One region of the Verrucosispora sp. WMMA2121 genome, then DNA from elsewhere that is predicted to be linked to it. Evidence: riboswitches for the same ligand, from Rfam matches in the RefSeq annotation. Region 1 holds a riboswitch; each other region holds the start of a gene.
The links. Region 1 has a riboswitch for cyclic di-AMP ahead of O7605_RS17395 (coiled-coil domain-containing protein). Riboswitches for the same ligand answer to the same signal wherever they lie in the genome.
Positions count from the first base shown of each region.

Region 1 (6,718 bases):
TCTCCTCACCAGCTCGCCAGGGTGGCCGAGCACCACCCGATACCCGTAGGGGGTATCTACGACATCGACCGTACCATACCCCCTGGGGGTAGGCTATCCTTGTCGGCATGAGCACACCCGCGCCGATCCGTGGTTACACCGCCAGCAAGGACCAACTCCTGGCCCGGCTGCGCCGCGTGGAGGGCCAGGTGCGCGGCATCGAGAAGATGGTCGACGACGATCGCTACTGCATCGACGTGCTCACCCAGATCTCCGCCATCCAGGCCGCGCTGGACAAGGTCGCCCTCGGTCTGCTCGACGGGCACGCCCGGCACTGCATGCACGAAGGTGCCGCCGAGGGACGCGCCGACGAGATGGCGACCGAGATGATGGCCGCCGTGGGCCGGCTCATGAAGCGCGGCTGATCCGACCCGCCGACATACCCTCGCGAACGGCGTCGCGAGTTCGGGCTGGTTACCATTCGCACACGATGGCCAGCCGAAATCCGTGCCGCGCGGCCCGAGGTCGCCGGCGGGCACCCGCCCCTGCCGCCGTCGCGAACCCCTCCACAGCTCACGGTACGCAGCCGCCCCGCCACCTTCCGGCCATTCGGGCTGCCCTTCGACACGGTCGTCCGGCGGCACTGAACCGTCTCGCCCATCGACACGTACTCAGCCCTGAAATCGTTGGGAGACACTGAATGGGCGCCGACCACACCCGTTCCGCTCCGCCCACCCCGCCCCGGGTGCGGCGGATCCTCGTCGTGACGGTGGTCCCCCTCTTCCTCGCCACCCTGGTCGCCGCGATCGTGCTCTGGCCCCGGGACGCCCCGCGTCCCGAGGCCACCGACGACGCCCCCCGCTACCACGGCACGGTCACCCGGGTGGTGAGCGAGCCCTGCCCGCCCAACCCGGTGGTGCCCGAGGGCACCCCGACGACCGCGGCGGGCCCCTGCGGCACGGTCACCGTGCGAGTGCAGACCGGCCCGGACGCCGGACAGGACGTGCAGACGCCCATCCCGGCCGGGCCGGGGGCACCCCGCGTCGACGTCGGCGACGACATCATCCTGGTCTCGCTCGTCGACCCGGAGGATCCGTCGGTCAGCACCTACAACATCGCCGAACACCAGCGCGGCAAGCCGCTGGTGTGGCTGGCCGTGCTCTTCGCCGCCGCCATCGTCGCCTTCGGGCGGCTACGGGGCCTGGCGGCGCTGGGCGGCCTGGCGGCCAGCTTCGCGATCCTGCTGACCTTCGTGCTGCCCGGCATCAGCGCCGGCCAGCCGCCGCTCGCGGTCGCCATCGTCGGCGCCTCGTTGATCATGTTCGTGGTGCTGTACCTGACCCACGGCATCTCCGCGCAGACCTCGGTGGCCGTGCTCGGCACGCTCGCCAGTCTGGTCCTCACCGGGCTGCTCGGGCTGGCCGCCACCGGGGCCACCCACCTGACCGGATTCGGCAGCGAGGACGCCACCACCCTGTCCATGTTCCGGGGGGATGTCGACCTGCACGGCCTGCTGCTGGCCGGCATCATCATCGGCTCGCTGGGCGTGCTCGACGACGTCACGGTCACCCAGGCCGCCGCGGTCAACGAGCTACGCCACGCCAACCCGAACCTCTCCCGCCGGGAGCTGTACCGCGCGGCCACCCGGGTCGGCCGAGCCCACATCGCGTCGGTGGTGAACACCATCGTGCTGGCGTACGCCGGCGCCTCGCTGCCACTGCTGCTCCTGCTGACCGCGGACTCCCGCGCGTTGGGCCAGATCGTGACCAGCGAGTTCCTCACCACGGAGATCGTCCGGAGCGTGGTGGCCACGCTCGGGCTGATCGCCGCGGTGCCGCTGACCACGGCGCTGGCGGCGGTCGTCACCACCGCCGGACGCGGCGAGGCTGGTGCCCGCACTGGCGAACCCACCCCCCTGGTCCCCCGGCCGGCGACGGACCGGGCCGAGGCGCTCCGCGCCCTGAGCACCCCACCCACCCGAAACACGTCCCCCGCCACCCCCTCGGGGTGGCCCGACCCGGACAGGAGCACGGACACCACATGGTGACACTCCTCAACGTGACCGCCCCTGCCGATGCGGCTCGAAACCGTGTCGCTGGTCACTCAAAGCGATTACGAAATGACGCATCTAGTCGGGTTCGGGGCGTAGAAGCACAGATGGACTGTCGGGTAACCTCACTGCCGGTCACCGCCGAAGGCGCGCAGCGGCGCCTGCGGTGCCACCGCCCAATCGCCCTCAGGCGAGCCGGGGACCCAGGTAGGTGGGGTGAATCCGCGAAAGCGGTAGGGGCCACTTCCGTCCCGAACCCGTCAGCTAACCCGGTCGGCGGTCGATGGAAGGGAAAACAGTGACGGCACCCCTACGCCGCTGGTTGACACCCGTGGTGGCCGTGTTCGCCGCGTTCGCCGTGTTCGCCGGCCCGATGCCGGCCACGGCCGCACCGAACGACCCCAAACCGGCGGAGCACGACGACGACCCGCCGATGCTCAACGATCTGATCGAGGCGACCACCCGGGACTACTCAAAGGCCAAGGCCAAGCTGGAGAAGTCCAAGAAGCGCCAGCTCCAGCTGGCGGTCGAGGTCCGTGCCGCGCAGGCCGACCTGGACGCGCTCGCTCCGCAGGTCGCCGAGATCGCCACCCAGTCCTACCGGACCGGCCGGGTCGGCGCGATCGCCATGTTGTTGCAGAGCGGCGCACCGGACTCGTTCATCAACCGGGCCTCGGCACTCGACGAGCTGAACCTGGTGAACGACAAGAAGCTGGGCGAGGTCAACGCGATAAAGCTCCGCGCCGAGCAGGCCAAGCTCGCGCTCGACGCCGAGGTGCGCGAGCAGAAGAAGCTGACCAACGACATGGCGCGCAAGAAGAGCGAGGCGGAGAAGTCCCTCCGGCTGGTCGGCGGTGTCGGCCTGACCGGCGGACTGGTGGACGCCACCTCGCCGGTGGCCCGGATCGGGCCGAACCGGTCCTCGGACGGCGGGTGGAAGCCCGAGTCGTGCAGCCAGAACGACCCCACCACGTCGGGCTGCATCACGCCCCGGACGCTGCACATGTACAAGGAGGTCAAGCGGGCCGGGTTCAACCGGTTCGTCGGCTGCTTCCGACCGGGTGACAAGTTCGAGCACCCCAAGGGTCGGGCCTGTGACTGGTCGTTGCAGAACAGCGGCTTCAGCCCGTGGCACAACAACGACACCCGGATCTACGGCAACAACCTGGCGGCCTTCCTGGTCCGCAACGCCGACCGGCTGGGCGTCTACTACGTGATCTGGAACCGCCAGATCTGGTTCGCGGCGACGGAACGCTGGAGTTCCTACAGCGGCCCGTCCAACCACACGGACCACGTGCACGTGTCACTGCTCTGACCGCCCCACGCGACGCACCGAGGGCCGTCCCGCCAACCGAGGCGGGACGGCCCTCGTCGTTCCGGACGTCGTCGGTCGCGGATCAGGGCGCGGTCGCCATCAAGCCGGCCAGTTCGGCGGGTTCCGCGGCGACCGCCCGCACCTCGCCGGCGGCCAGCCGGTACGACATGCCGACCACCGCGCACCGCCCGGCAGCCACCTCCGCCGCGAGGGTCGCCGAGGAATCCAGCATCGTCTCGACGGTTCGCGCGATGTGGATGTCCACGATCTCGTCCAGCTCCTGCACCCCGGCGTCCTGCGCTCGGCGCAGGCTCGGCACCACCGCGTCGACCACGGCACCCAGATGCCCGGGGGGCGTGGTGTCGGTGGCCAGTGCCTCGCGGGCCGCCTGGACGGCGCCGCACGAGTCGTGACCCAGCACCACCACCAGCGGCGTACCCAGCACGGCCACCGCGTACTCCACGCTGCCCAGCACCTCCGGCCCGACGGTGTGCCCGGCGGTACGGACCACGAAGAGGTCACCCAGCCCGCGATCGAAGATGATCTCGGCGGCGAGCCGGGAGTCGGAACAGCCGACGATCACCGCGAAGGGATGCTGCTCGGCCGCGACGGCGGCCCGACGCCCGGCGTTCTGGTTGGGATGCCGCAGCGCGTCGGTGACGAATCGACGGTTGCCGGCGAGCAGTTCGGCGAGGGCCCGCTGCGGGGCACCGGGATGATCCGCGCTGAGCACCTCGCGGTCCGGACCGGGTTGCGTACCGGGCGTTCCGGGTCGACTCATCCAGCTGCACCTCATCTCTGGGAGGAATGCCTGGTCATCCCGGCCGGCGCTGGTCACGGGCTGCCATCACGGTCACACGCGGCATAACGCACGTCAAGCTATACGTGATATGTGTTTCATGCATCAGTCGACGCTTGCGCTCGGCCGGGCCGGTATCGGCGACGGCGCGAGCCGAGGTAGCCGAACGGCAGGTCATACGATGGCGGACATGGCGAGCACTGACGCACGGGAAAACGCGCGGAACTGGACGTTTCTCACGAACCACGCGCACGTCCTGCTCGCCATCGCCCGTAACCCCACCGCCCGGCTACGGGACGTCGCGACCGAGGTCGGCGTCACGGAGCGTGCCGCCCAGGCGATCGTCGCCGACCTGGAGGCCGGCGGCTACCTGCACCGCACCCGGGTGGGTCGGCGCAACGAGTACACCCTGAACCCCGCCGGACGGTTCCGGCACCCGGCGGAGGCCGACCACGAGGTCGGCGACCTGCTGGCCCTCTTCACCAAGGAACAGGTCACCGGCACCGCCGAGGGGTGAGTCGACGGACCTCCTGATCGGACGACGTGGCGCGCTTCACCCACCCCGGACGAACGCGGCGCTGCGATCCCGCCGAAGGCGGGATAGGTTGGGTCCGTGCCGTCTCCCGCGTTCGCCCGTCCACTGTGGCCGGCGACGCTGCGCGCACTGCGCGAGCTGACCCGACTGGCGCTGGCGTCGCTGGTGCTCGCCGTCGGTCTCGGCGGGGCCGTTGCGGCCGATCCGCCGGCCCGGTCCACCGCCGTGTCACCACCGACCGCCACCGTCGCCCTCGGCTCGCCGTCCACCGCGGTGCCGGCCGTCCGGCCCGCCGTCGAGCCCGCGCGGGCGGTCGACGCCGGCCCGGATTGGCGAGCGCCCGCCGCCACCGCGCCGGTCCGGCCCGAGGACACCGACGACACGTCGGCCGACGCCGCACCGACGGACAGCCACATCGCCTCGGCACGCGCCGTCCGCGCGGGCGAGCCGACCCGGCGTGGTCCGCCGACCGACTGACCGACGGCAGCCCGACCGGGAAGCCCGGTGACGCCGCCCGCGCCAGACGCCAGCGGCCGACCACACCGCCGGCATCCAACGGTGGCCCGGGGCATCCCCGGCGAGCTTGATCCGGCCGCCCCCGGCACGGCACCGACGCCGCCGTGCCCGGCCAGCCGCCACGACCCGCGTCCACCACAGTCGACGACTCATCCCGACCGCGAGGTGTTGATGATGCCTACCGCCCTGTCCTCCGTCCTGCTCGACGCGCCCCGGGCCGCGGCCATCTGGCTGGGCCTGCTCGGCCTGGTGACCCTCGCCGTCACCGGCCTGCTGCTACGACCCCGACTCTTCCGCTTCGACGCCGGCGTCCGCATCCGCGAGGCCGCTCTGCCGAGTGGGTCGGACCACGCCGAGCACCGACGTGACCAGGAGCGCTGGGCCGAGGAGGTCACGATCGCGGCGGACCGGGCCGACGCCACCGCCCGGCACCGGCGCGACGAGTGGCTCGCCGCACAGGACGAGGCCGAGCAGGCGTGGCGGTCGTACGAGGCAGCCGAGGCGGACGTACGCCGGCTCTCCCGCGCCGCCGGCATGCCGTTGCCGCAGACCGCCCGCACCCCCGCCGAGTACGCCGACCGGGAGCGCTGGCTGCACCGGGCCGCCCTGGACGCGTACTGGCGGCGGGAACTGTCGGTGGAGCAGCTCAGCGACGTCTTCGCGCATCGCGGCTGGGATCCCCGGTTGCACCCGGTGGAGCAGGAGTTGATGCTGCGCCGGGCGGTACGCGACCACCTCCTGGCCCGGCAGCGGGCGGCCCGGGAACGGGAGCAGGCCACCTGGCGGGCCGCGGAACTCGCCGCCGCGGCGGCCCGCAGCCTGCGCGAGGAAGCGGCCGCCGCCCTGGTGCCGGTGGTGGAGGAGCGCGAGTCGGTCCTGCCGCTGACCACACCCGGCGCCGCCGAGCAGACCCGGGAGATCCCGGCGGTCGTCGGCCGGGCACCGGTCGCCGCGTACTGAGTCGGGTCTCGCGAGCCGAACGCCCTCCGGGCCGGTCGTCGGCAACTAGTGTCGGAAGGACGTCGACCGGGTACCGACCACGCCGGACACTGAGGAGGGCCGACGTGGTCGCAAGCGATGACGGGAACCAGCCCGATAGGACGGCGGTGCGGGGCGCCGGACCACGCCAGACCTGGGCCGCCCTGCCCTGGCTGGTCCGATCCGCGGTGGTGTGGAGCGCCTGCCTGGTAGTGATCTCCGCCGGGCTCTACCTGCTGGCCCGGATCACGCTGCTGGTCACCCCGCTGGCCATCGCCGTGGCCGCGACCCTCTTCCTCGCCGCACTGCTCGATCCGGTGCAACTGGCGTTGCGTCGCCTGCGGCTGCCAGCCGCGCTCGCCGCCCTGCTCAGCGTCCTGCTCCTGCTCGGCATCCTGGGCGGCGTCGGCGCGCTGGTGTGGAGTCTGACCGCCGACCAGTTCAGCGAGTTGGGGGAGGAACTGCGTCAGGGGCTGGAGCGCACCCGGGACTTCGTCACCTCCACCCTGCCGGTCAGTGACCAACAGTTGGACAGCCTGCTCGCCC
Region 1 is NZ_JAPZBH010000006.1:1,872,409-1,879,126, forward strand. Features, by position in the region: gene O7605_RS17385 (metal-sensitive transcriptional regulator) at 108-404, shown strand; gene O7605_RS17390 (YibE/F family protein) at 680-2,026, shown strand; cyclic di-AMP (ydaO/yuaA leader) riboswitch at 2,193-2,323, shown strand; gene O7605_RS17395 (coiled-coil domain-containing protein) at 2,328-3,344, shown strand; gene O7605_RS17400 (carbonic anhydrase) at 3,427-4,125, opposite strand; gene O7605_RS17405 (helix-turn-helix transcriptional regulator) at 4,325-4,660, shown strand; gene O7605_RS17410 (hypothetical protein) at 4,757-5,155, shown strand; gene O7605_RS17415 (hypothetical protein) at 5,369-6,154, shown strand; gene O7605_RS17420 (AI-2E family transporter) at 6,259-6,718, shown strand, end outside.

Region 2 (6,718 bases), 1.6 Mb from region 1:
CAGGTTCCGGTCGAACGTCTCCTCCGGGGAGTTGATCTCGAAGGGCTCCTTGCGGGCTCGCATCAGGATCCGCTGGTGCATCGCTGGCTCTGCCTCTCGTCGGTGCGTCCGCCCCACGCCCCCGGGTCGCCAGGTAACGGGGTGGTGTCCCTCTCGGGTCTCGGAATAGTAGGTCACGGGACCGGCAGATGACACCTGCGGCGGTTGCGGGAGTTCTGTACTGATCTGTGGGTCAGCGCCCGAGTGCATCCGGTATGCCACCGCCACCGGCCGCACCGGCCGCCGACGGCGGGCGTGCCGGGCAGTCCAGGTGGACCGAGGTTCAGTGGGTAGGGTTCCGGGGTGACCAGCACCATCGCCGTCGATCGACCGACGCCCGCCGCCGGGCCCGGGTATGCGAGCCGCCTGCCGTCGCTGACCGGTCTGCGGTGGATCGCCGCGCTGCTGGTCTTCGGTTTCCACGCCGGCACCATGCGCATCATCGCCGACCCCGGCCCGCAGGCGGTGGTGGGGGAGATCTTCACCCTGGGCCTGTCCGGGGTGCAGTTCTTCTTCATCCTCAGCGGCTTCGTGCTGGTCTGGTCGATGCGGCCGGGCGCCTCCCGCCGCCGGTTCTGGCGGCGACGGTTCGCCAAGATCTATCCGAACCATCTGGTGCTGTGGGCGCTGGCCATGCTGGCGATGCTCTGGTTCGCCGATCCGATCAACCCGGTGGCGGCGCTGGAGAACCTCTTCCTCGTCCAGGCCTGGGATCCCCGGCCCGGCCACTTCTACAGCGTCAACAACGTCAGTTGGTCGCTCTCCTGCGAACTGTTCTTCTACCTGTGTCTGCCGCTGGTGCTGCCGGCGGTGCGGCGGGCCCGACCCTGGTTGCTGTGGGCCGTGGTGATCGCGGTGCCGCTGCTCATCCTGGCGCTGTGGCCCGGGCAGGCCCTGGTGCCGGAGGCGGACCGCTGGTGGTTCGCCCAGGTCTTCCCGCTGGTCCGTTCGCTGGAGTTCTGGATGGGCGTGGCCGCCGCCGAACTCATGCTGCGTGGTCGCTGGCGGGGTCCTCGGCTGCCGCTGGCCAGTCTGATCTTCGTGCTGACCTGGGTGGCGGCCTCCCAGTGGATCCCGGCCGAGTTCTGGACGGCACTGCTGTCGGCGGCGTACGTCCTGGTGATCGCGGCGGCGGCCGACGCGGACGTGCACGGGCGGCGCTCACCGCTGCGCTCCCGACCGATGGTCTGGCTGGGCGAGGTCTCCTTCGCCTTCTACCTGGTGCACGTCTTCGTGATCATGACGATCCTGCGGGTCACCGGCGACTGGGGCACCGGCCTGCCCGGCTGGTGGGGCCCGGTCGCGGTGATCGGATTCCTGCTGCTCACCCTGGGCCTGGCCGCGCTGTTGCAGCGGTACGTGGAGCAGCCGATGATGCGTCTCCTGGCCCCGTCCCGGCCACCCCGACCCGGCCCGCAGGACGGCGAGCCCGCGACGCCGGGTGGCGGGTGGTCCGCGACGCCGGCTGGCCCGGGGCGAGCCACGGAGTCGCGCGGTGCCCCGCGATCGGGGACGCCGGGCGGACCGGTCGTGGACGGGCTGCCGCGCCAGCGGATGTCCGGTGGCGGCGATGCGGACCTCGCCACCGGCCCGGGGCAGGACCGCTCCGTCCAGCAGGGACGGTAGCGGCCGGCGGGGCTGACCTGCGCGTATCGACGTGCGTACCCGACGCGCCGGACGGTGCGACACGCCCGGTGACCGGTGCGTGCGGGCCGCCGGTGGCGGTAGCGTGACGAGGTGCTTCCCGCCGCGCCCGCCCGTCCGCTGTGGTGGTTGGCGCGCTGGGCCGCGCGGCTGCTGACCGGGCTCGCGGTCGCCGCCGCCTTCTCCCTCGGCGCCTGGGCACTGCCCGACCGGGCACCCGCCGCCGCACCGCCGGCCGAGGCCGCCGTACCGGCCGCCGTCGCACGGGACCTGGCCCGCGAAGTCGCCGTACCCCTCGACCTGGCCGGTCCCGACCTGGTGACCGGCCTCGACCGGGCCGGCCTGGCGATGCCGACCGTGCGCGGCGCCGGTGGCACCGACCTGGCCGGGGCGTCCGGACCGCGCGTTGGTGACCCGGCGGAAGCCTCCGGGTCGCCGATCGCGCGGGACGCCGATGACTCCGCCGGGTCCGGGATGCCCTCGCTGCCGCCGGCGGCCGATGGCCAGCCCGGGCTGACGGCGCTCGGCAGCGGCACCGCCGGCGTCACGCGGGGGTCGCCGGCTCCGGTTGCGGGTGTCCGGGCCGCCCGCGCCCCACCGCACGCCTGATCCTGGCGACCCTTTCCTCGCCTCCGCGCCGCGCCCGGCCGCGCACCCGCGCCAAGCACGGCCGGCCCGTTGCCGTCGGTCGCGCCGTCGATGCGCCCCAGGACCGGCGGCACCGCCCGCCTCAACCCGGGCAACCGCGCCGCATCGCCATCCGCTGCCGGTACGACCACCGACGCCGTACCGATCTCCGCCGAGGTGCCGACATGGAGAAGACCGTCCTCTACCAGTTCCTGATCGAGGTGCCACGCGCCGCCGCCATCTGGTCGGTCCTGCTGGTGCTCGCGCTGGGCGTGCTCACCGTGCTGGTCGCCCGCCCGGAGCCGGCCGGGCCGGTGGAGAAGACCACCGACCCGGACGCGCTCCGCGCCGCGGCCGACGAGGCCGACCTGCGCCGATACGCCGGGGAGGTGGCGGTCGCGGCAGCCGGCGCCGGCCAGAACGCCGAGCGGCGGCGTACGGCGTGGCGGGTGGCCCAGGCGGAGCTGGACCGCGCCTGGGCCGGGTACGACGAGGCGGAGGCCGCCGCCCGGCGGCTGGCCGGTGTCACCGGACTGCCGGCCCCGCGCACTCCGCGCACCCCGGCCGAGTACGCGGCTCGGGAACGCTGGCTGCACCGGGCGGCGATGGCTGCCCACTGGCGCGGTGACCTGACCGCCCGGCAGCTCACCGACGTACTGGCGCACCGGTCCGGCTGGGATCCCCGACGTCACCCGGCCGAGCAGGAGGCCGTTCTCGCCCGGGTGGTACGCGACAACCGCCTGGCCGCCTATCGATCGGCCGCCGGGCGGGAACGTGACCTGTGGCGGGCGGCGGAACTGGCCACCGAGGCGGCCCGCGCCCTCTCCGCCGAAGCGTACGCGGCCGCCGCGCGGCTCCGGCCGAACCGACCGCCCGTCTCCGGACGCGCCATCGTCGAGCGGTCCGGCCTGGTCCCGCGCTGGCGTCCGGCTCGGCTCGGCTGAAATTCCGTGAGCTGGGTCACATTGGTGCGAAATTCGGTCACTGTTCGTAGGTAAGACGTTTGTCGCAGTAATCCCCGCCGACTTTTCTCCCTGCCGTCCGGTTGTCACCCGTTGGTGCCCGGAATGCCGTCGGTCCCATTGAGCGACGCCAGTTCCCAGGTACCCGAAAATTGCCCCGCTCGATCATGTTTAAGCAGGTCAGAGCGGGTTGGCTTCAAGGTGACCGGCCAGTAGTGTCAGCGCGTCCGGTGCGGTAACCGATCGCAGGAAGCGACGCCGTACCGACCCGCTCAATCGTGAACTCACGAACCGGGGACCCACTGCACCACTGGGGTGAATCCGCGAGCCTCGGCCCGCGGTAGGGCGTCTTCCCGCCCGAATCCGTCAGCTAACCCGGTCGGCGGTGACGGAAGGAGTACCAACCCTCGTGCGGTCCGATGTGATCCCCCCGTTCCCCCACCTCCACGGCACCGCGGTGCCCGTGCTCGCCGGCCCGACCGCCGCGAGCTGACCCCGGTCATCGCCACCGCCCGGGTTCTTCCGGGCGTACCCCTTGAACGGCCTGTCCCGCTCGCCCAGGCGGTCGTCGGCGTTCCGTTGCCGACCCGACCGCCGGAGCCGGTGTGCCGTTCTCCCCTCAGCCCGTGGAGGAATCCGTGAAGCACACCCTTTCCCGCCGGCTCCGTCGGCTGGTCAGCGAACGCCCCTATCAGCTCGTTGCCGGATCCGCCGTGGCGCTCGTCCTGGCCACCGGCACCGGCGCCGCCCTGGCCGGCACCGGGAACACCCCGGCCCCCACGCGGGCCACCACCGCCGCCGAACTGCGCGGCGACACGGTGGCCGCGCCGAGCCAGGCGGAGGTCGCGCCGGCCACCGCCGCGCTGAGCAGCGCCGCGCCGAGCAGCGCCGCACCGGCCAGCCCGGCACCGGCAAGCGCCGCCGCCTCGCCGTCGCCGAAGCCCAGCTCGGCCACCCCCGACCCGGACCTGACCAGCAAGAAGGCGGCACCGAAGCCGCCCGCCTCGAAGGTTCTGGACTACGACCACCAAGCCCAGATCAACGGCTACTACTGCGGTCCCGCCGCGGTGCGTAACGCGCTGAGCGCCGCCGGTGTCGCGCGCAGCCAGGACGCCCTGGCCAGCCAGCTCGGCACCACGTTCGCCGGCACCAACTCGGCCGAGGACACCACCCGCGTCCTCAACGCCGTCGTCAAGGGCGACCCGTACGAGACCACGATGATCCGTGGCGGTGCGGCCACCCCGGCCCAGATGGACCAGCTTCAGGCGGACGTCGTCGCCGCCGTCACCGACGGGCGGGGCGTCGTGGTGAACGTCGCCGGCACCGTCACCGACACCGACGGCCGCTGGCACTCCTTCCCCGGCGGGCACTACATCGCCGTGGTCGGCTACCAGGACTCCGGGCGGCTGGTGAAGATCGCCGACTCGGCGGACGCCTCGTACCCGTCGTACTGGCTCAGCACCATCGATCTCGCCAACTGGGCCGCCACCCGCGGCTACTCGGCCTGATCGCATCGTTCCGCCGCACCCGGAAGCCCTCGGCCCGCTGGCCGAGGGCTTCCGTTTCGGGTACGTCATGCGGCGGGTCGCGCTGGTCGTCGGGTCGACGTGGCTCGGGTTTCGTCAGGCCTGCGTGCGGTGCGGTGTCGCCGGGGCGACGAAGTTCGGGGTTCGTCAGGCGTGCGTGCGGTGCTGCTTCGCCAGGCCGACGAAGCTCGCCCAGGCGGCCGGGGTGAAGGCCAGCGTGGCGGCGTCGCGGTTCTTGGTGTCGCGGACCAGCACGACGCCGGGCAGGTTGTCGGCGACCTCCACGCAGTCGCCACCGCCGGCGCCGCTGCGGGTGGACTTGCGCCAGGTCGCGCCGTTCAGATCCATGGCTTCACAACATCCTTCATGCGCTCGATCGACTGGCGGCCGGACAGTGCCTCGTTGCGCACCGTCTCCCACCTGGACAGCAGGTCACTCAGGTCGTCGTCCTTGTCGACCAGGACGCCGCCGAGTTGAGTTTCGAGATTACCCACCCAGCCGCCGTCCGCCCCCCGCGCCAGGATGAAGGGGCCGGTCAGTCCGATGTGCATGGCGACGCCGGTCGGCACCAGGTGCACGCTGATGTTGGGCCGGGTGGCCAGCGCCATCAGGTGGTGCACCTGCTCGACCAGCACGTCCTTGAGCTCCTCGTCGACCCGCCGCAGCACCACCTCGTCGATCACCGCGACGAGTTGGGGCGGGTCGTCCTGCTCCAGCACCGTCTGCCGGGCCATCCGGTTGGCCAGCCGACGCTCCACCCCCGCCTCGGTCAGCGCGGCGTCGGTCCGGATCACCGCGCGGGCGTAGCGCTCGGTCTGGAGCAGGCCCGGCACCAGCGTCGGCTGGTAACAGCGGAGCTGCCGGGCGTTCCGCCTGTCCATCTACCTCGCCGGCCTGATGTACGACGCCATGCGCGACCTCTACCAACTCAACCCCCACGACGCCCCAACCCCCACCACCCTCTTCACCCGCTTCATCGCCTGGGCCCGCCACCAACCCGCCTGACGACCCCGCTGCCATCACGCGAAATCTTGGACAGTTTCCGTCTTTCGCGAACGGATTTTGTCCAAGATCTCGGGGAATCGGTCCCCGGAGTGGACGGTGGGGACGATCGATGGGTGGGGGTGGCGAGTAGGGGTGGCGGCTGAGGGACATGGGTCGGCACGACGGCTGGGGGATGCGACGATCAGGGTGACATCGGCCTCGACGTTTCGAGACGTGTGCGGGGGAGCCATGGGGAAGCAGGGGCCCTACGTGGGGCTGGCCACGACGTTCGACACCGCCGCCGAGCTGTACGAGCAGGCCCGGCCGGGCTATCCGGAGGCGTTGTTCGCCGACCTGGCCGAGACGACCGGCCTGTCGACCGGGCCGGCCCGGGTGCTGGAGCTCGGTACCGGCACCGGTAAGGCCACCCGTGGTCTGCTGGCGCGTGGCTGGCAGGTGGTCGGCCTGGAGCCGGGACGGGAGCTGGCCACCGTGGCGCGTCGGGTACTCGCCGGCCGGGGCGACGTGCGCGTGGTGGTGTCGCCCTTCGAGCGGTGGGAAGCTGACGAAAGCGTGCCGTTCGACCTCGTCTTCGCCGCCACGGCGTGGCACTGGCTGGACCCGGAGGTCGCCTACCGTCGGGCGGCCGAGCTGCTGCGTCCCGGCGGCCACCTGGCGATCGTGGCCACCGAGCACGTGTCACCGGCAGGTGGCGACGACTTCTTCCGGCAGGTCCAGCGGATCTACGCCGAGGTGGGCATGGGTGACGGGCACGGCGGTCCGCAGCCACCCGAGGCGATCGTGGCCCCCGACGCGGCGGTGATGGCGGGCAGCGGTTTCTTCGCCAGCCCGACCGTGCACCGCTACGTCTGGAGCCGCGACTACACCGCCGAGGAGTACCTGGCCGTGCTGTCCACGTACTCCAATCACATCGCC
Region 2 is NZ_JAPZBH010000006.1:308,168-314,885, reverse strand. Features, by position in the region: gene O7605_RS10390 (polysaccharide pyruvyl transferase family protein) at 1-81, opposite strand, end outside; gene O7605_RS10385 (acyltransferase family protein) at 343-1,665, shown strand; gene O7605_RS10380 (hypothetical protein) at 1,777-2,292, shown strand; gene O7605_RS10375 (hypothetical protein) at 2,496-3,254, shown strand; cyclic di-AMP (ydaO/yuaA leader) riboswitch at 3,532-3,672, shown strand; gene O7605_RS10370 (C39 family peptidase) at 3,899-4,780, shown strand; gene O7605_RS10365 (DUF397 domain-containing protein) at 4,946-5,146, opposite strand; gene O7605_RS10360 (DUF5753 domain-containing protein) at 5,137-5,679, opposite strand; gene O7605_RS10355 (class I SAM-dependent methyltransferase) at 6,032-6,718, shown strand, end outside.
Region 2: linked by a shared signal. The riboswitch ahead of O7605_RS10370 (C39 family peptidase) and the one ahead of O7605_RS17395 (coiled-coil domain-containing protein) in region 1 are both predicted to bind cyclic di-AMP.

Region 3 (6,718 bases), on a different contig from region 1:
AACGCCGGCACGCCGTCGAGTTCCGGCAGCGGATGCTCGCGGACCACCACCTGCCCGTCCTGCTCCATCGCGCTCATCGCGGCGCTGGTGCCGCTGGCCTCCTCCAGCGGGGCGGCCACCACCACGTCCAGGCCCCGGTCGACGGCCGCCCGGGCCAGCGCCTGAATGCCCGGCGCGGCGATCCCGTCATCGTTGGTGATCAGGACCCGTAGCCTCACCGGCCACCCGCCCGTTGCGCCAGTTCGTCGGGGGTGGTCCGCTCCTGCGGACGGCTGCCCGCCGGTTCGAGTCGGACCCGGTCGACGAGGCCGTTGATCGAGTCGAGTCGGCCGGTGCCGAGGCCGTGCCGGGTGACGTTGAGTGCGCCGGCCGCCGCGCCGGTGCGGATCGCCGTGCGCACATCGCCGCCCCGGGCCACCACGGCGGCCACCCCGGCGGTCATCGAGTCGCCCGCCCCGCGTGGGTCGGCCGCCTCCAGCCGCGGCATCAGCACCTCGAACACCTCGCCGTCGACAAGCGCCAACGCCGGTTTGTCGGCCCGACTGACCACGACGTTCTCGGCGCCCGAGGCGTGCAGGTCGTACATGGCGCGGGTGAGCTGCTCCTCGTCGTCGCCCGCAGCCCGGCCGTCGGCGAGCAGTTCCTCGTGACTGATCTTGAGGAAGAAGACCCCGCTGTCCAGGACGGCCGTCAGATGCTCGCCGCAGAGGTCCACCACCACTCGGCCGCCGTTGGCGCCGAGATCGGCGGCAAAGCGCCGGTAGAGGTCGGCGGGGACCAGGGACGGATGGTTCGGCCCGCTCAACACGCTCACCGGAGCGCGCAGGCCCTCGCCGAGCGCGAGGTTGTACAACTCGTCCAGCTCGTGCCGGCTCAGCGGTTGGCCGATCACGTCGACGACCTCCCGACGGGTACCTTCGCGGCGGTCATGCACGTATCCGCCGGTGCCGCCGGAGTCGCGGGCCACCACCTTGAGATCGACTCCCTCGCTGACCAGCAACGGCTCCAGCACCTGCCCGACCTCGCCGCCGAGTGCCGCGCAGAGCACCACCTCCACGCCGAGGGACAGCACCATCCTGGCCTGCCACACCCCCTGCCCGCCCGGGTGCAGGTGCAGCTCCGGCGCGTCGCTCGGCTGGTCGATGGTGACGGTCAGCAGGGGGGTCGGCGCGAAGATCATGACGCGGCCGCTCACGAACGCACTCCGTCGTCCGTACCGTCGCCGGGCCTGGCGATTCGCTCGTCCATGGGCGTTCCTCCCGCTAGCGGACAAATACCGCTTCCTGGTACGACGGTATCCAACGAGACGCGTCGACGCGTGCCGAAGGGACGGTGCCCCGCCGGCCGACCGGAAAACGCAACGCCGGGTGAACCGCTCGTGAAGAGCGGTTCACCCGGCGCGACGAGGAGGTCAGTACACCGACAGGTGGACGTGGTTGGTGTGGTCGCTGGACGGGTCGCCGCGGGCACCGCTGTACGACTTCCAGCCGCTGCTGGGCAACCAGATCTGCCTGTACCAGATCACGTAGAGCACCGCGAGCCGGTCGGCGTTGTTGACGAAGTACGCCGCCAGGTTGTTGCCGTACGAGCGGTCACCGCCGGTCGCGTCCCCGCCGAAGCCGTTCTTCTGGGCCGCGAAGTCGCAGGCCCGACCCTTCGGGTGCTCGCCCGAGCCGCCGGAGCGGTAGCAGGAGACGTACCGGGTGAAGCCGGCCGACTTGGCCTGCTTCAACGCGTGCAGGGTGCGTGGGGTGATGCAGCCGTTGGCCGGGGTGGGGTCGTTGACGCTGCACGACTCCGAGGGCCACGACCCGTCGGAGTTGCGCGGAGCCGGCTTGGCGGTGGGGCTCGACCCGCCGCTACGCGACGGTGACCGGGCGGCCCGTTCGGCAGCCCTGGCCCGCTCGGCCGCCTCGTCCCGCTCGATGGCCACGGTCAACGCCCGCTCGGCCTGGTCCTTGCGCTTGGCCATCACGGCCACCTGCTTGCGCTGCTCCTGGATTTCCGCGTCCAGGGCCTGCTTGGTGGCGCTGACCTCGTCCCGGGCGGTCTGGAGTTCCCGCAGCGCGCGGTCCTCGTTCGCGGCCACCGCGTCCAGCGCCGCCGCCCGATCCATGAAACCGGCCGGTGACCCGCTGTTGAGCAGCGCCGAAGCGGCACCCAGCCGTCCGGTGCGGTACGCCTGCGCGGCAATCTCGGCGACGTTGGTACCGCGCTCGGCGACCTGGCTCTCGGTCGTCTTGAGCCGTTCGGCCAGCTTCTTCTGCCGCTTCACCGAGCGGTCGAGCGCGGTCTTGGCGTCGAGGTAGCCCTTGCTGGCAGCCTCCAGCTGGGCCCGTAGTGCCGGGGTGCCACCCTCGTCGTCCACATCTCCCGGTGCCGCCGCCCGCAACCCCTGCGGCGCGGCGGTCGCTGGGGAGAAGGGAGCCAGCGCGACGCCGAGGGTGAGGGCGAGCGCGGCGGCGATCAGGGCCGCCGTACGGGCGGCCGGTCTTACCGTTGCCACTGCTGGCATGCACATGTCCTTCCGTCAGCCGCCGACCGGGTTAGCTGACGGGTTCGGGACGGAAGATCCCTACCGCTGGCGCGGATACACCCCAGGAACATGGTTCCCCGGTTCGCCCTGGCGGGCGATTAGGCGGCGGCCGCCGCCGGCACCGGTGGGTGCCGCCTGGCGATGGCCGGGTCAGAGCCTACCGGTGCGCACGTGACCGGTGCAGCTGCTGTTACTGCTGGTGTTCGGTTGTTGACTAGTGAACCAGAGCAAATCGGACAACAACCTACTTTTCCCCGATTGGCCTGGTCACCACCGCACCGCCCCGCAACCCCCGGGGTCGGTGCGCGGCTCGACCTGGAGGGTCGCGTGCTCGATCTGGAAGTCCTCGTGCAGCGCCGAACGGGCCGCCGCCAGGACGGTGCCGACATCGGCGTCCGGCCTGACGGTCAGGTGTGCGGAGGCGACCTCCATGCCGGAGGTCAACGTCCAGACGTGCAGGTCGTGGACGCCGGCCACGCCCGGCACCGCGGCCAGCCGGTCGTGCACGGCGGTGACCTGCAGGTGTTCCGGTGCGGCCTGGACCAGGATGCGTACCGCCGCCCGGCCCAGGCGCCAGGTCCGGGGCAGGATGAACACGGCGATCGCGACCGCCACCACCGGATCGGCCCACCACCACTCGGTCACCGCGATCAGCAGGGCGGCCGCGATCACCCCCAGTGAGCCCAGCAGGTCCGCCAGCACCTCCAGGTAGGCCCCCCGCAGGTTGATGCTCTCCCGCGCGCCCGGACGCAACAGTGCGAACGCGGCGAGGTTGGCGAGCAGGCCGAGCGCCGCCACCACCAGAACCGGGCCGGCGAGCACCTCGGGCGGATCCCCGAAGCGACGTACCGCCTCGACCAGCACGTACACCGCGACGCCCGAGAGCAGTACCGCGTTGGCCAGGGCCGCGAGCACCTCCAGCCGGTAGAGCCCGAAGGTGCGTTGCGGATCGGTGTCGGCCCGCCGGGTGGCGGCCACGGCCGCGAGGGCCATCCCGATGCCCAGCACATCGGTGAACATGTGTCCGGCGTCGGAGAGCAGGGCCAGCGAACCGGTCCGCAACGCGGTGACCGCCTCGATCACCGTCAGCGCACCGAGCAGGGCGAACGCTGCCCACAGCCGGCCGGAGTGGCGGCGCGCGGCGGTCGACACCGCAGCGTGGTGGTGGTCATGGCCGGCGCCCACCCAGACACCTTCCGTCGTCCGGCGAGCCGGGGACGGACCTATGCCAACATCGCTATGAGTGCAACCGTCCGGCCTCGCGATCGCTACCCGGTCGGGTCCACGGTGGTCAGCCGCTGGGTGGCCCGGGACAGCGCGACGTAGAGAGTACGGACACCGGACCCGGGCTCCGCCCGGATCTCCGCCGGGGCGACCAGCACCACCCCGTCGTACTCCATGCCCTTGGCCTCCAGGCTGGTCACCACCTGCAACCGATCGCCGCCACGCGCCCCCAGCCAGGCCGCGACCCGGTCCCGTCGGGGCACCGGGGTGATCACCCCGACGGTGCCCTCCACCTCGCCGAGCAGGGCGCTGGCGGCCGTCACGACGGTCGCCTCCAGATCGGGGGCCGGCACCACGAGCCGCACCGGATCGATCCCGGTGGAGCGGACCGCGGTGGGCAGCGCGAGATCGGGGTACGCCCGCCGGATCTCGGCCGCCGCCACCGCGAAGATCTCGGCCGAGTTCCGGTAGTTCGTGGTGAGGGTGAAGCGGTGCCGACGACGGCGACCCAGCGCCTGGTCACGGGCCCGGGCCAACTCCTGCGGATCCCCCGTCCACGCGGTCTGCGCCGGGTCGCCCACCACCGTCCAGGACGCCAACCGGCCGCGCCGGCCCACCATCCGCCACTGCATCGGTGAGACGTCCTGGGACTCGTCGACCACCAGGTGGGCGTAGTCGCGGTAGTCCTCCGGGCGCTCCCGAGCGGCCTGCCGGGCGGCCCGCTGCCGGTCCGCGAACGTGCTCAGCTCGCGTACCCCACCGGCCAGCTGGAACGGGTCCCGCTTCGGGCGGGCGGCGCGCATCGGCTTGCCGAGCAGCGCGTCCAGCTCGTCCAGCAGCGCGACGTCGGCGACGGTCAGACCGTCCGTGGCCAACCCCTGGTACGCCGAGCCGAGCAGCCGGATCTCGGCACCCGAGAGCAGTCCCGCGCCGTACCGGCGCAACCGCTGCGGATCGGCCAACCAGGCGAGCACGTGCCGCGGGTGCAGCCGGGGCCACCACGCCTTCAGGAAGTCGCGGAAATCGGTCCGGTCGATCAGCTCGTCCTCGAAGGCACGCTGCTCGGGCAGCCCGGCGATGCCCAGCCGGCGGGCCTGCGCCCAGAGCGCGGCGAGCACGCCGTCGAAGCCGGCCCGACGCACCTCGTTGCGGCGGGCGCCACGGGGCAGCGCGCGGTCCCGGATGGCGTCCAGCTCGGCCCGCTCCAGCCGCAGCAGCGTGCCCCGATACAGCAGGCGCAGCTCGGGCGGGGCGTCGGGCACCGCGTCCCGGGCGGCCCGGTCCAGCACCCGGCGCATCCGCAGTGAACCCTTGACCGCCGCCACCTCGGGCGGGTCGGTGCGGGTGGCCACCACCCCGGGGAACAGGGTGCCCAGCGAGTGCAGGGTGGCGGTGTCCTCACCGAGCGACGGCAGCACCGAGGCGATGTACTCGACGAAGACGGAAGAGGGGCCGATCACCAGGATGCCGCCCCCGGCGTACCGGCTGCGGTCGGTGTAGAGCAGGTACGCCGCGCGATGCAGCGCCACCGCCGTCTTGCCGGTGCCCGGGCCACCGGAGACGATCGTGACTCCCGAGCCGGGGGAGCGGATCGCCTCGTCCTGCTCGCGCTGGATGGTGGCCACGATGTCCCGCATGCCGCGTCCGGTGGTCCGGGACAGCGTGGCCAGCAGCGCGCCGTCGCCGACCACCGGCATGTCCGGTGGGGCGGCGTCCGGGTCGAGCAGGTCGTCCTCGATCCGGGTGACCCGCTCGCGGCTGGACTGGATCGTGCGGCGCCGGACGACGCCGAGCGGCTCGGCCGGCGTCGCCTGGTAGAAGGCGGCGGCGGCCGGGGCCCGCCAGTCCACCACCAGAGTGGTGGCGTCCTCGTCGCGGATACCGAGTCGCCCGACGTACAGGGTCTGCCCGTCCCGCAGGTCGAGGCGGCCGAAGACCAGCCCCTCGTACTCGGCGTCGAGCAGGTGACGTCGCTGCGCGGCGTGGAAGACCATCGCGTCCCGCTCGACGAGCGCACCGAAGTTGCCGACCCGGGCGAGCCGGTAGCCCTCCCGCTCCGCGCGGACGGCGGATCGGCGCAGCTCGGCCAGTCGCGCGTACACCCGGTCGAGATGCCGTTGCTCGGCGGCGATCTCCTGATCCAGGGTGCTCTGGTCCACCGCTCGCTCTCCTCGTGACGCCGCCCGACCAACCGCACGAGATTACGCCCCGCGTCCGACCTGGCCGGAGGGGCACCTTGGCCGAGGTCGTCGGCGGTCAGCCGGAGACGCGCCGTCCGGCCGGGAGATCATCGAGAACCCGGCGCAACACGCCGGCCAGGGCGGCGTTCACCTCCTCGGGCCGCTCCATCATCAGCATGTGTCCGGCACCGGGGCAGACGGTCAGGTCGGTGGCCGGCAGCGCGGCGGCGATCGACTCCGCGCACGGCGGCGGGGTGAGCCGGTCCCGGTCACCGACCAGTGCCGCGGCCGGCAGGTGAGCCAGCGCGGTGAGCGTGTCCAGCCGGTGCTGGGTGCCGATGGAGGCCCGGAACCCGCCGATCGACCGCAGCGAGGCGCGGGCGACGGCCGAGGTGACCAGCCGGATGTCCGTGGGGTCGCAGCGGTCCCCGAAGAGCATCCACCGGATGCTCGGGCGCAGCGCCCGCAGCAGCGCCCGGGGCGGTCGCCAGGCACCGCAGCGGGCGAGGACTCCCGCGCCGGTGGTCTCGGCCAGCCGGATGATCCGGGCGATCCGGGGAGAAAGGCCGTAGACGGTGTGGGTGTGGCCCTCGGCCGTGGTGGAGACGAAGACCAGACCGGCGGTACGCCGGGAGAAGTGGTCCGGGTGGCGGTGTGCGTACTCCATGATCGTCATGCCGCCCATCGAGTGGCCGACCAGCACCACCGGGCCGGTGGGCGCCACCGTGTCCAGCACCGCGGCCAGGTCGTCACCGAGCTGGGCCAGGGTGGCCGTGGG
Region 3 is NZ_JAPZBH010000004.1:345,482-352,199, reverse strand. Features, by position in the region: gene surE (5'/3'-nucleotidase SurE) at 1-218, opposite strand, end outside; gene O7605_RS02210 (1-phosphofructokinase family hexose kinase) at 215-1,195, opposite strand; gene O7605_RS02205 (coiled-coil domain-containing protein) at 1,412-2,515, opposite strand; cyclic di-AMP (ydaO/yuaA leader) riboswitch at 2,520-2,651, opposite strand; gene O7605_RS02200 (cation diffusion facilitator family transporter) at 2,804-3,721, opposite strand; gene O7605_RS02195 (HelD family protein) at 3,805-5,919, opposite strand; gene O7605_RS02190 (alpha/beta fold hydrolase) at 6,017-6,718, opposite strand, start outside.
Region 3: linked by a shared signal. The riboswitch ahead of O7605_RS02205 (coiled-coil domain-containing protein) and the one ahead of O7605_RS17395 (coiled-coil domain-containing protein) in region 1 are both predicted to bind cyclic di-AMP.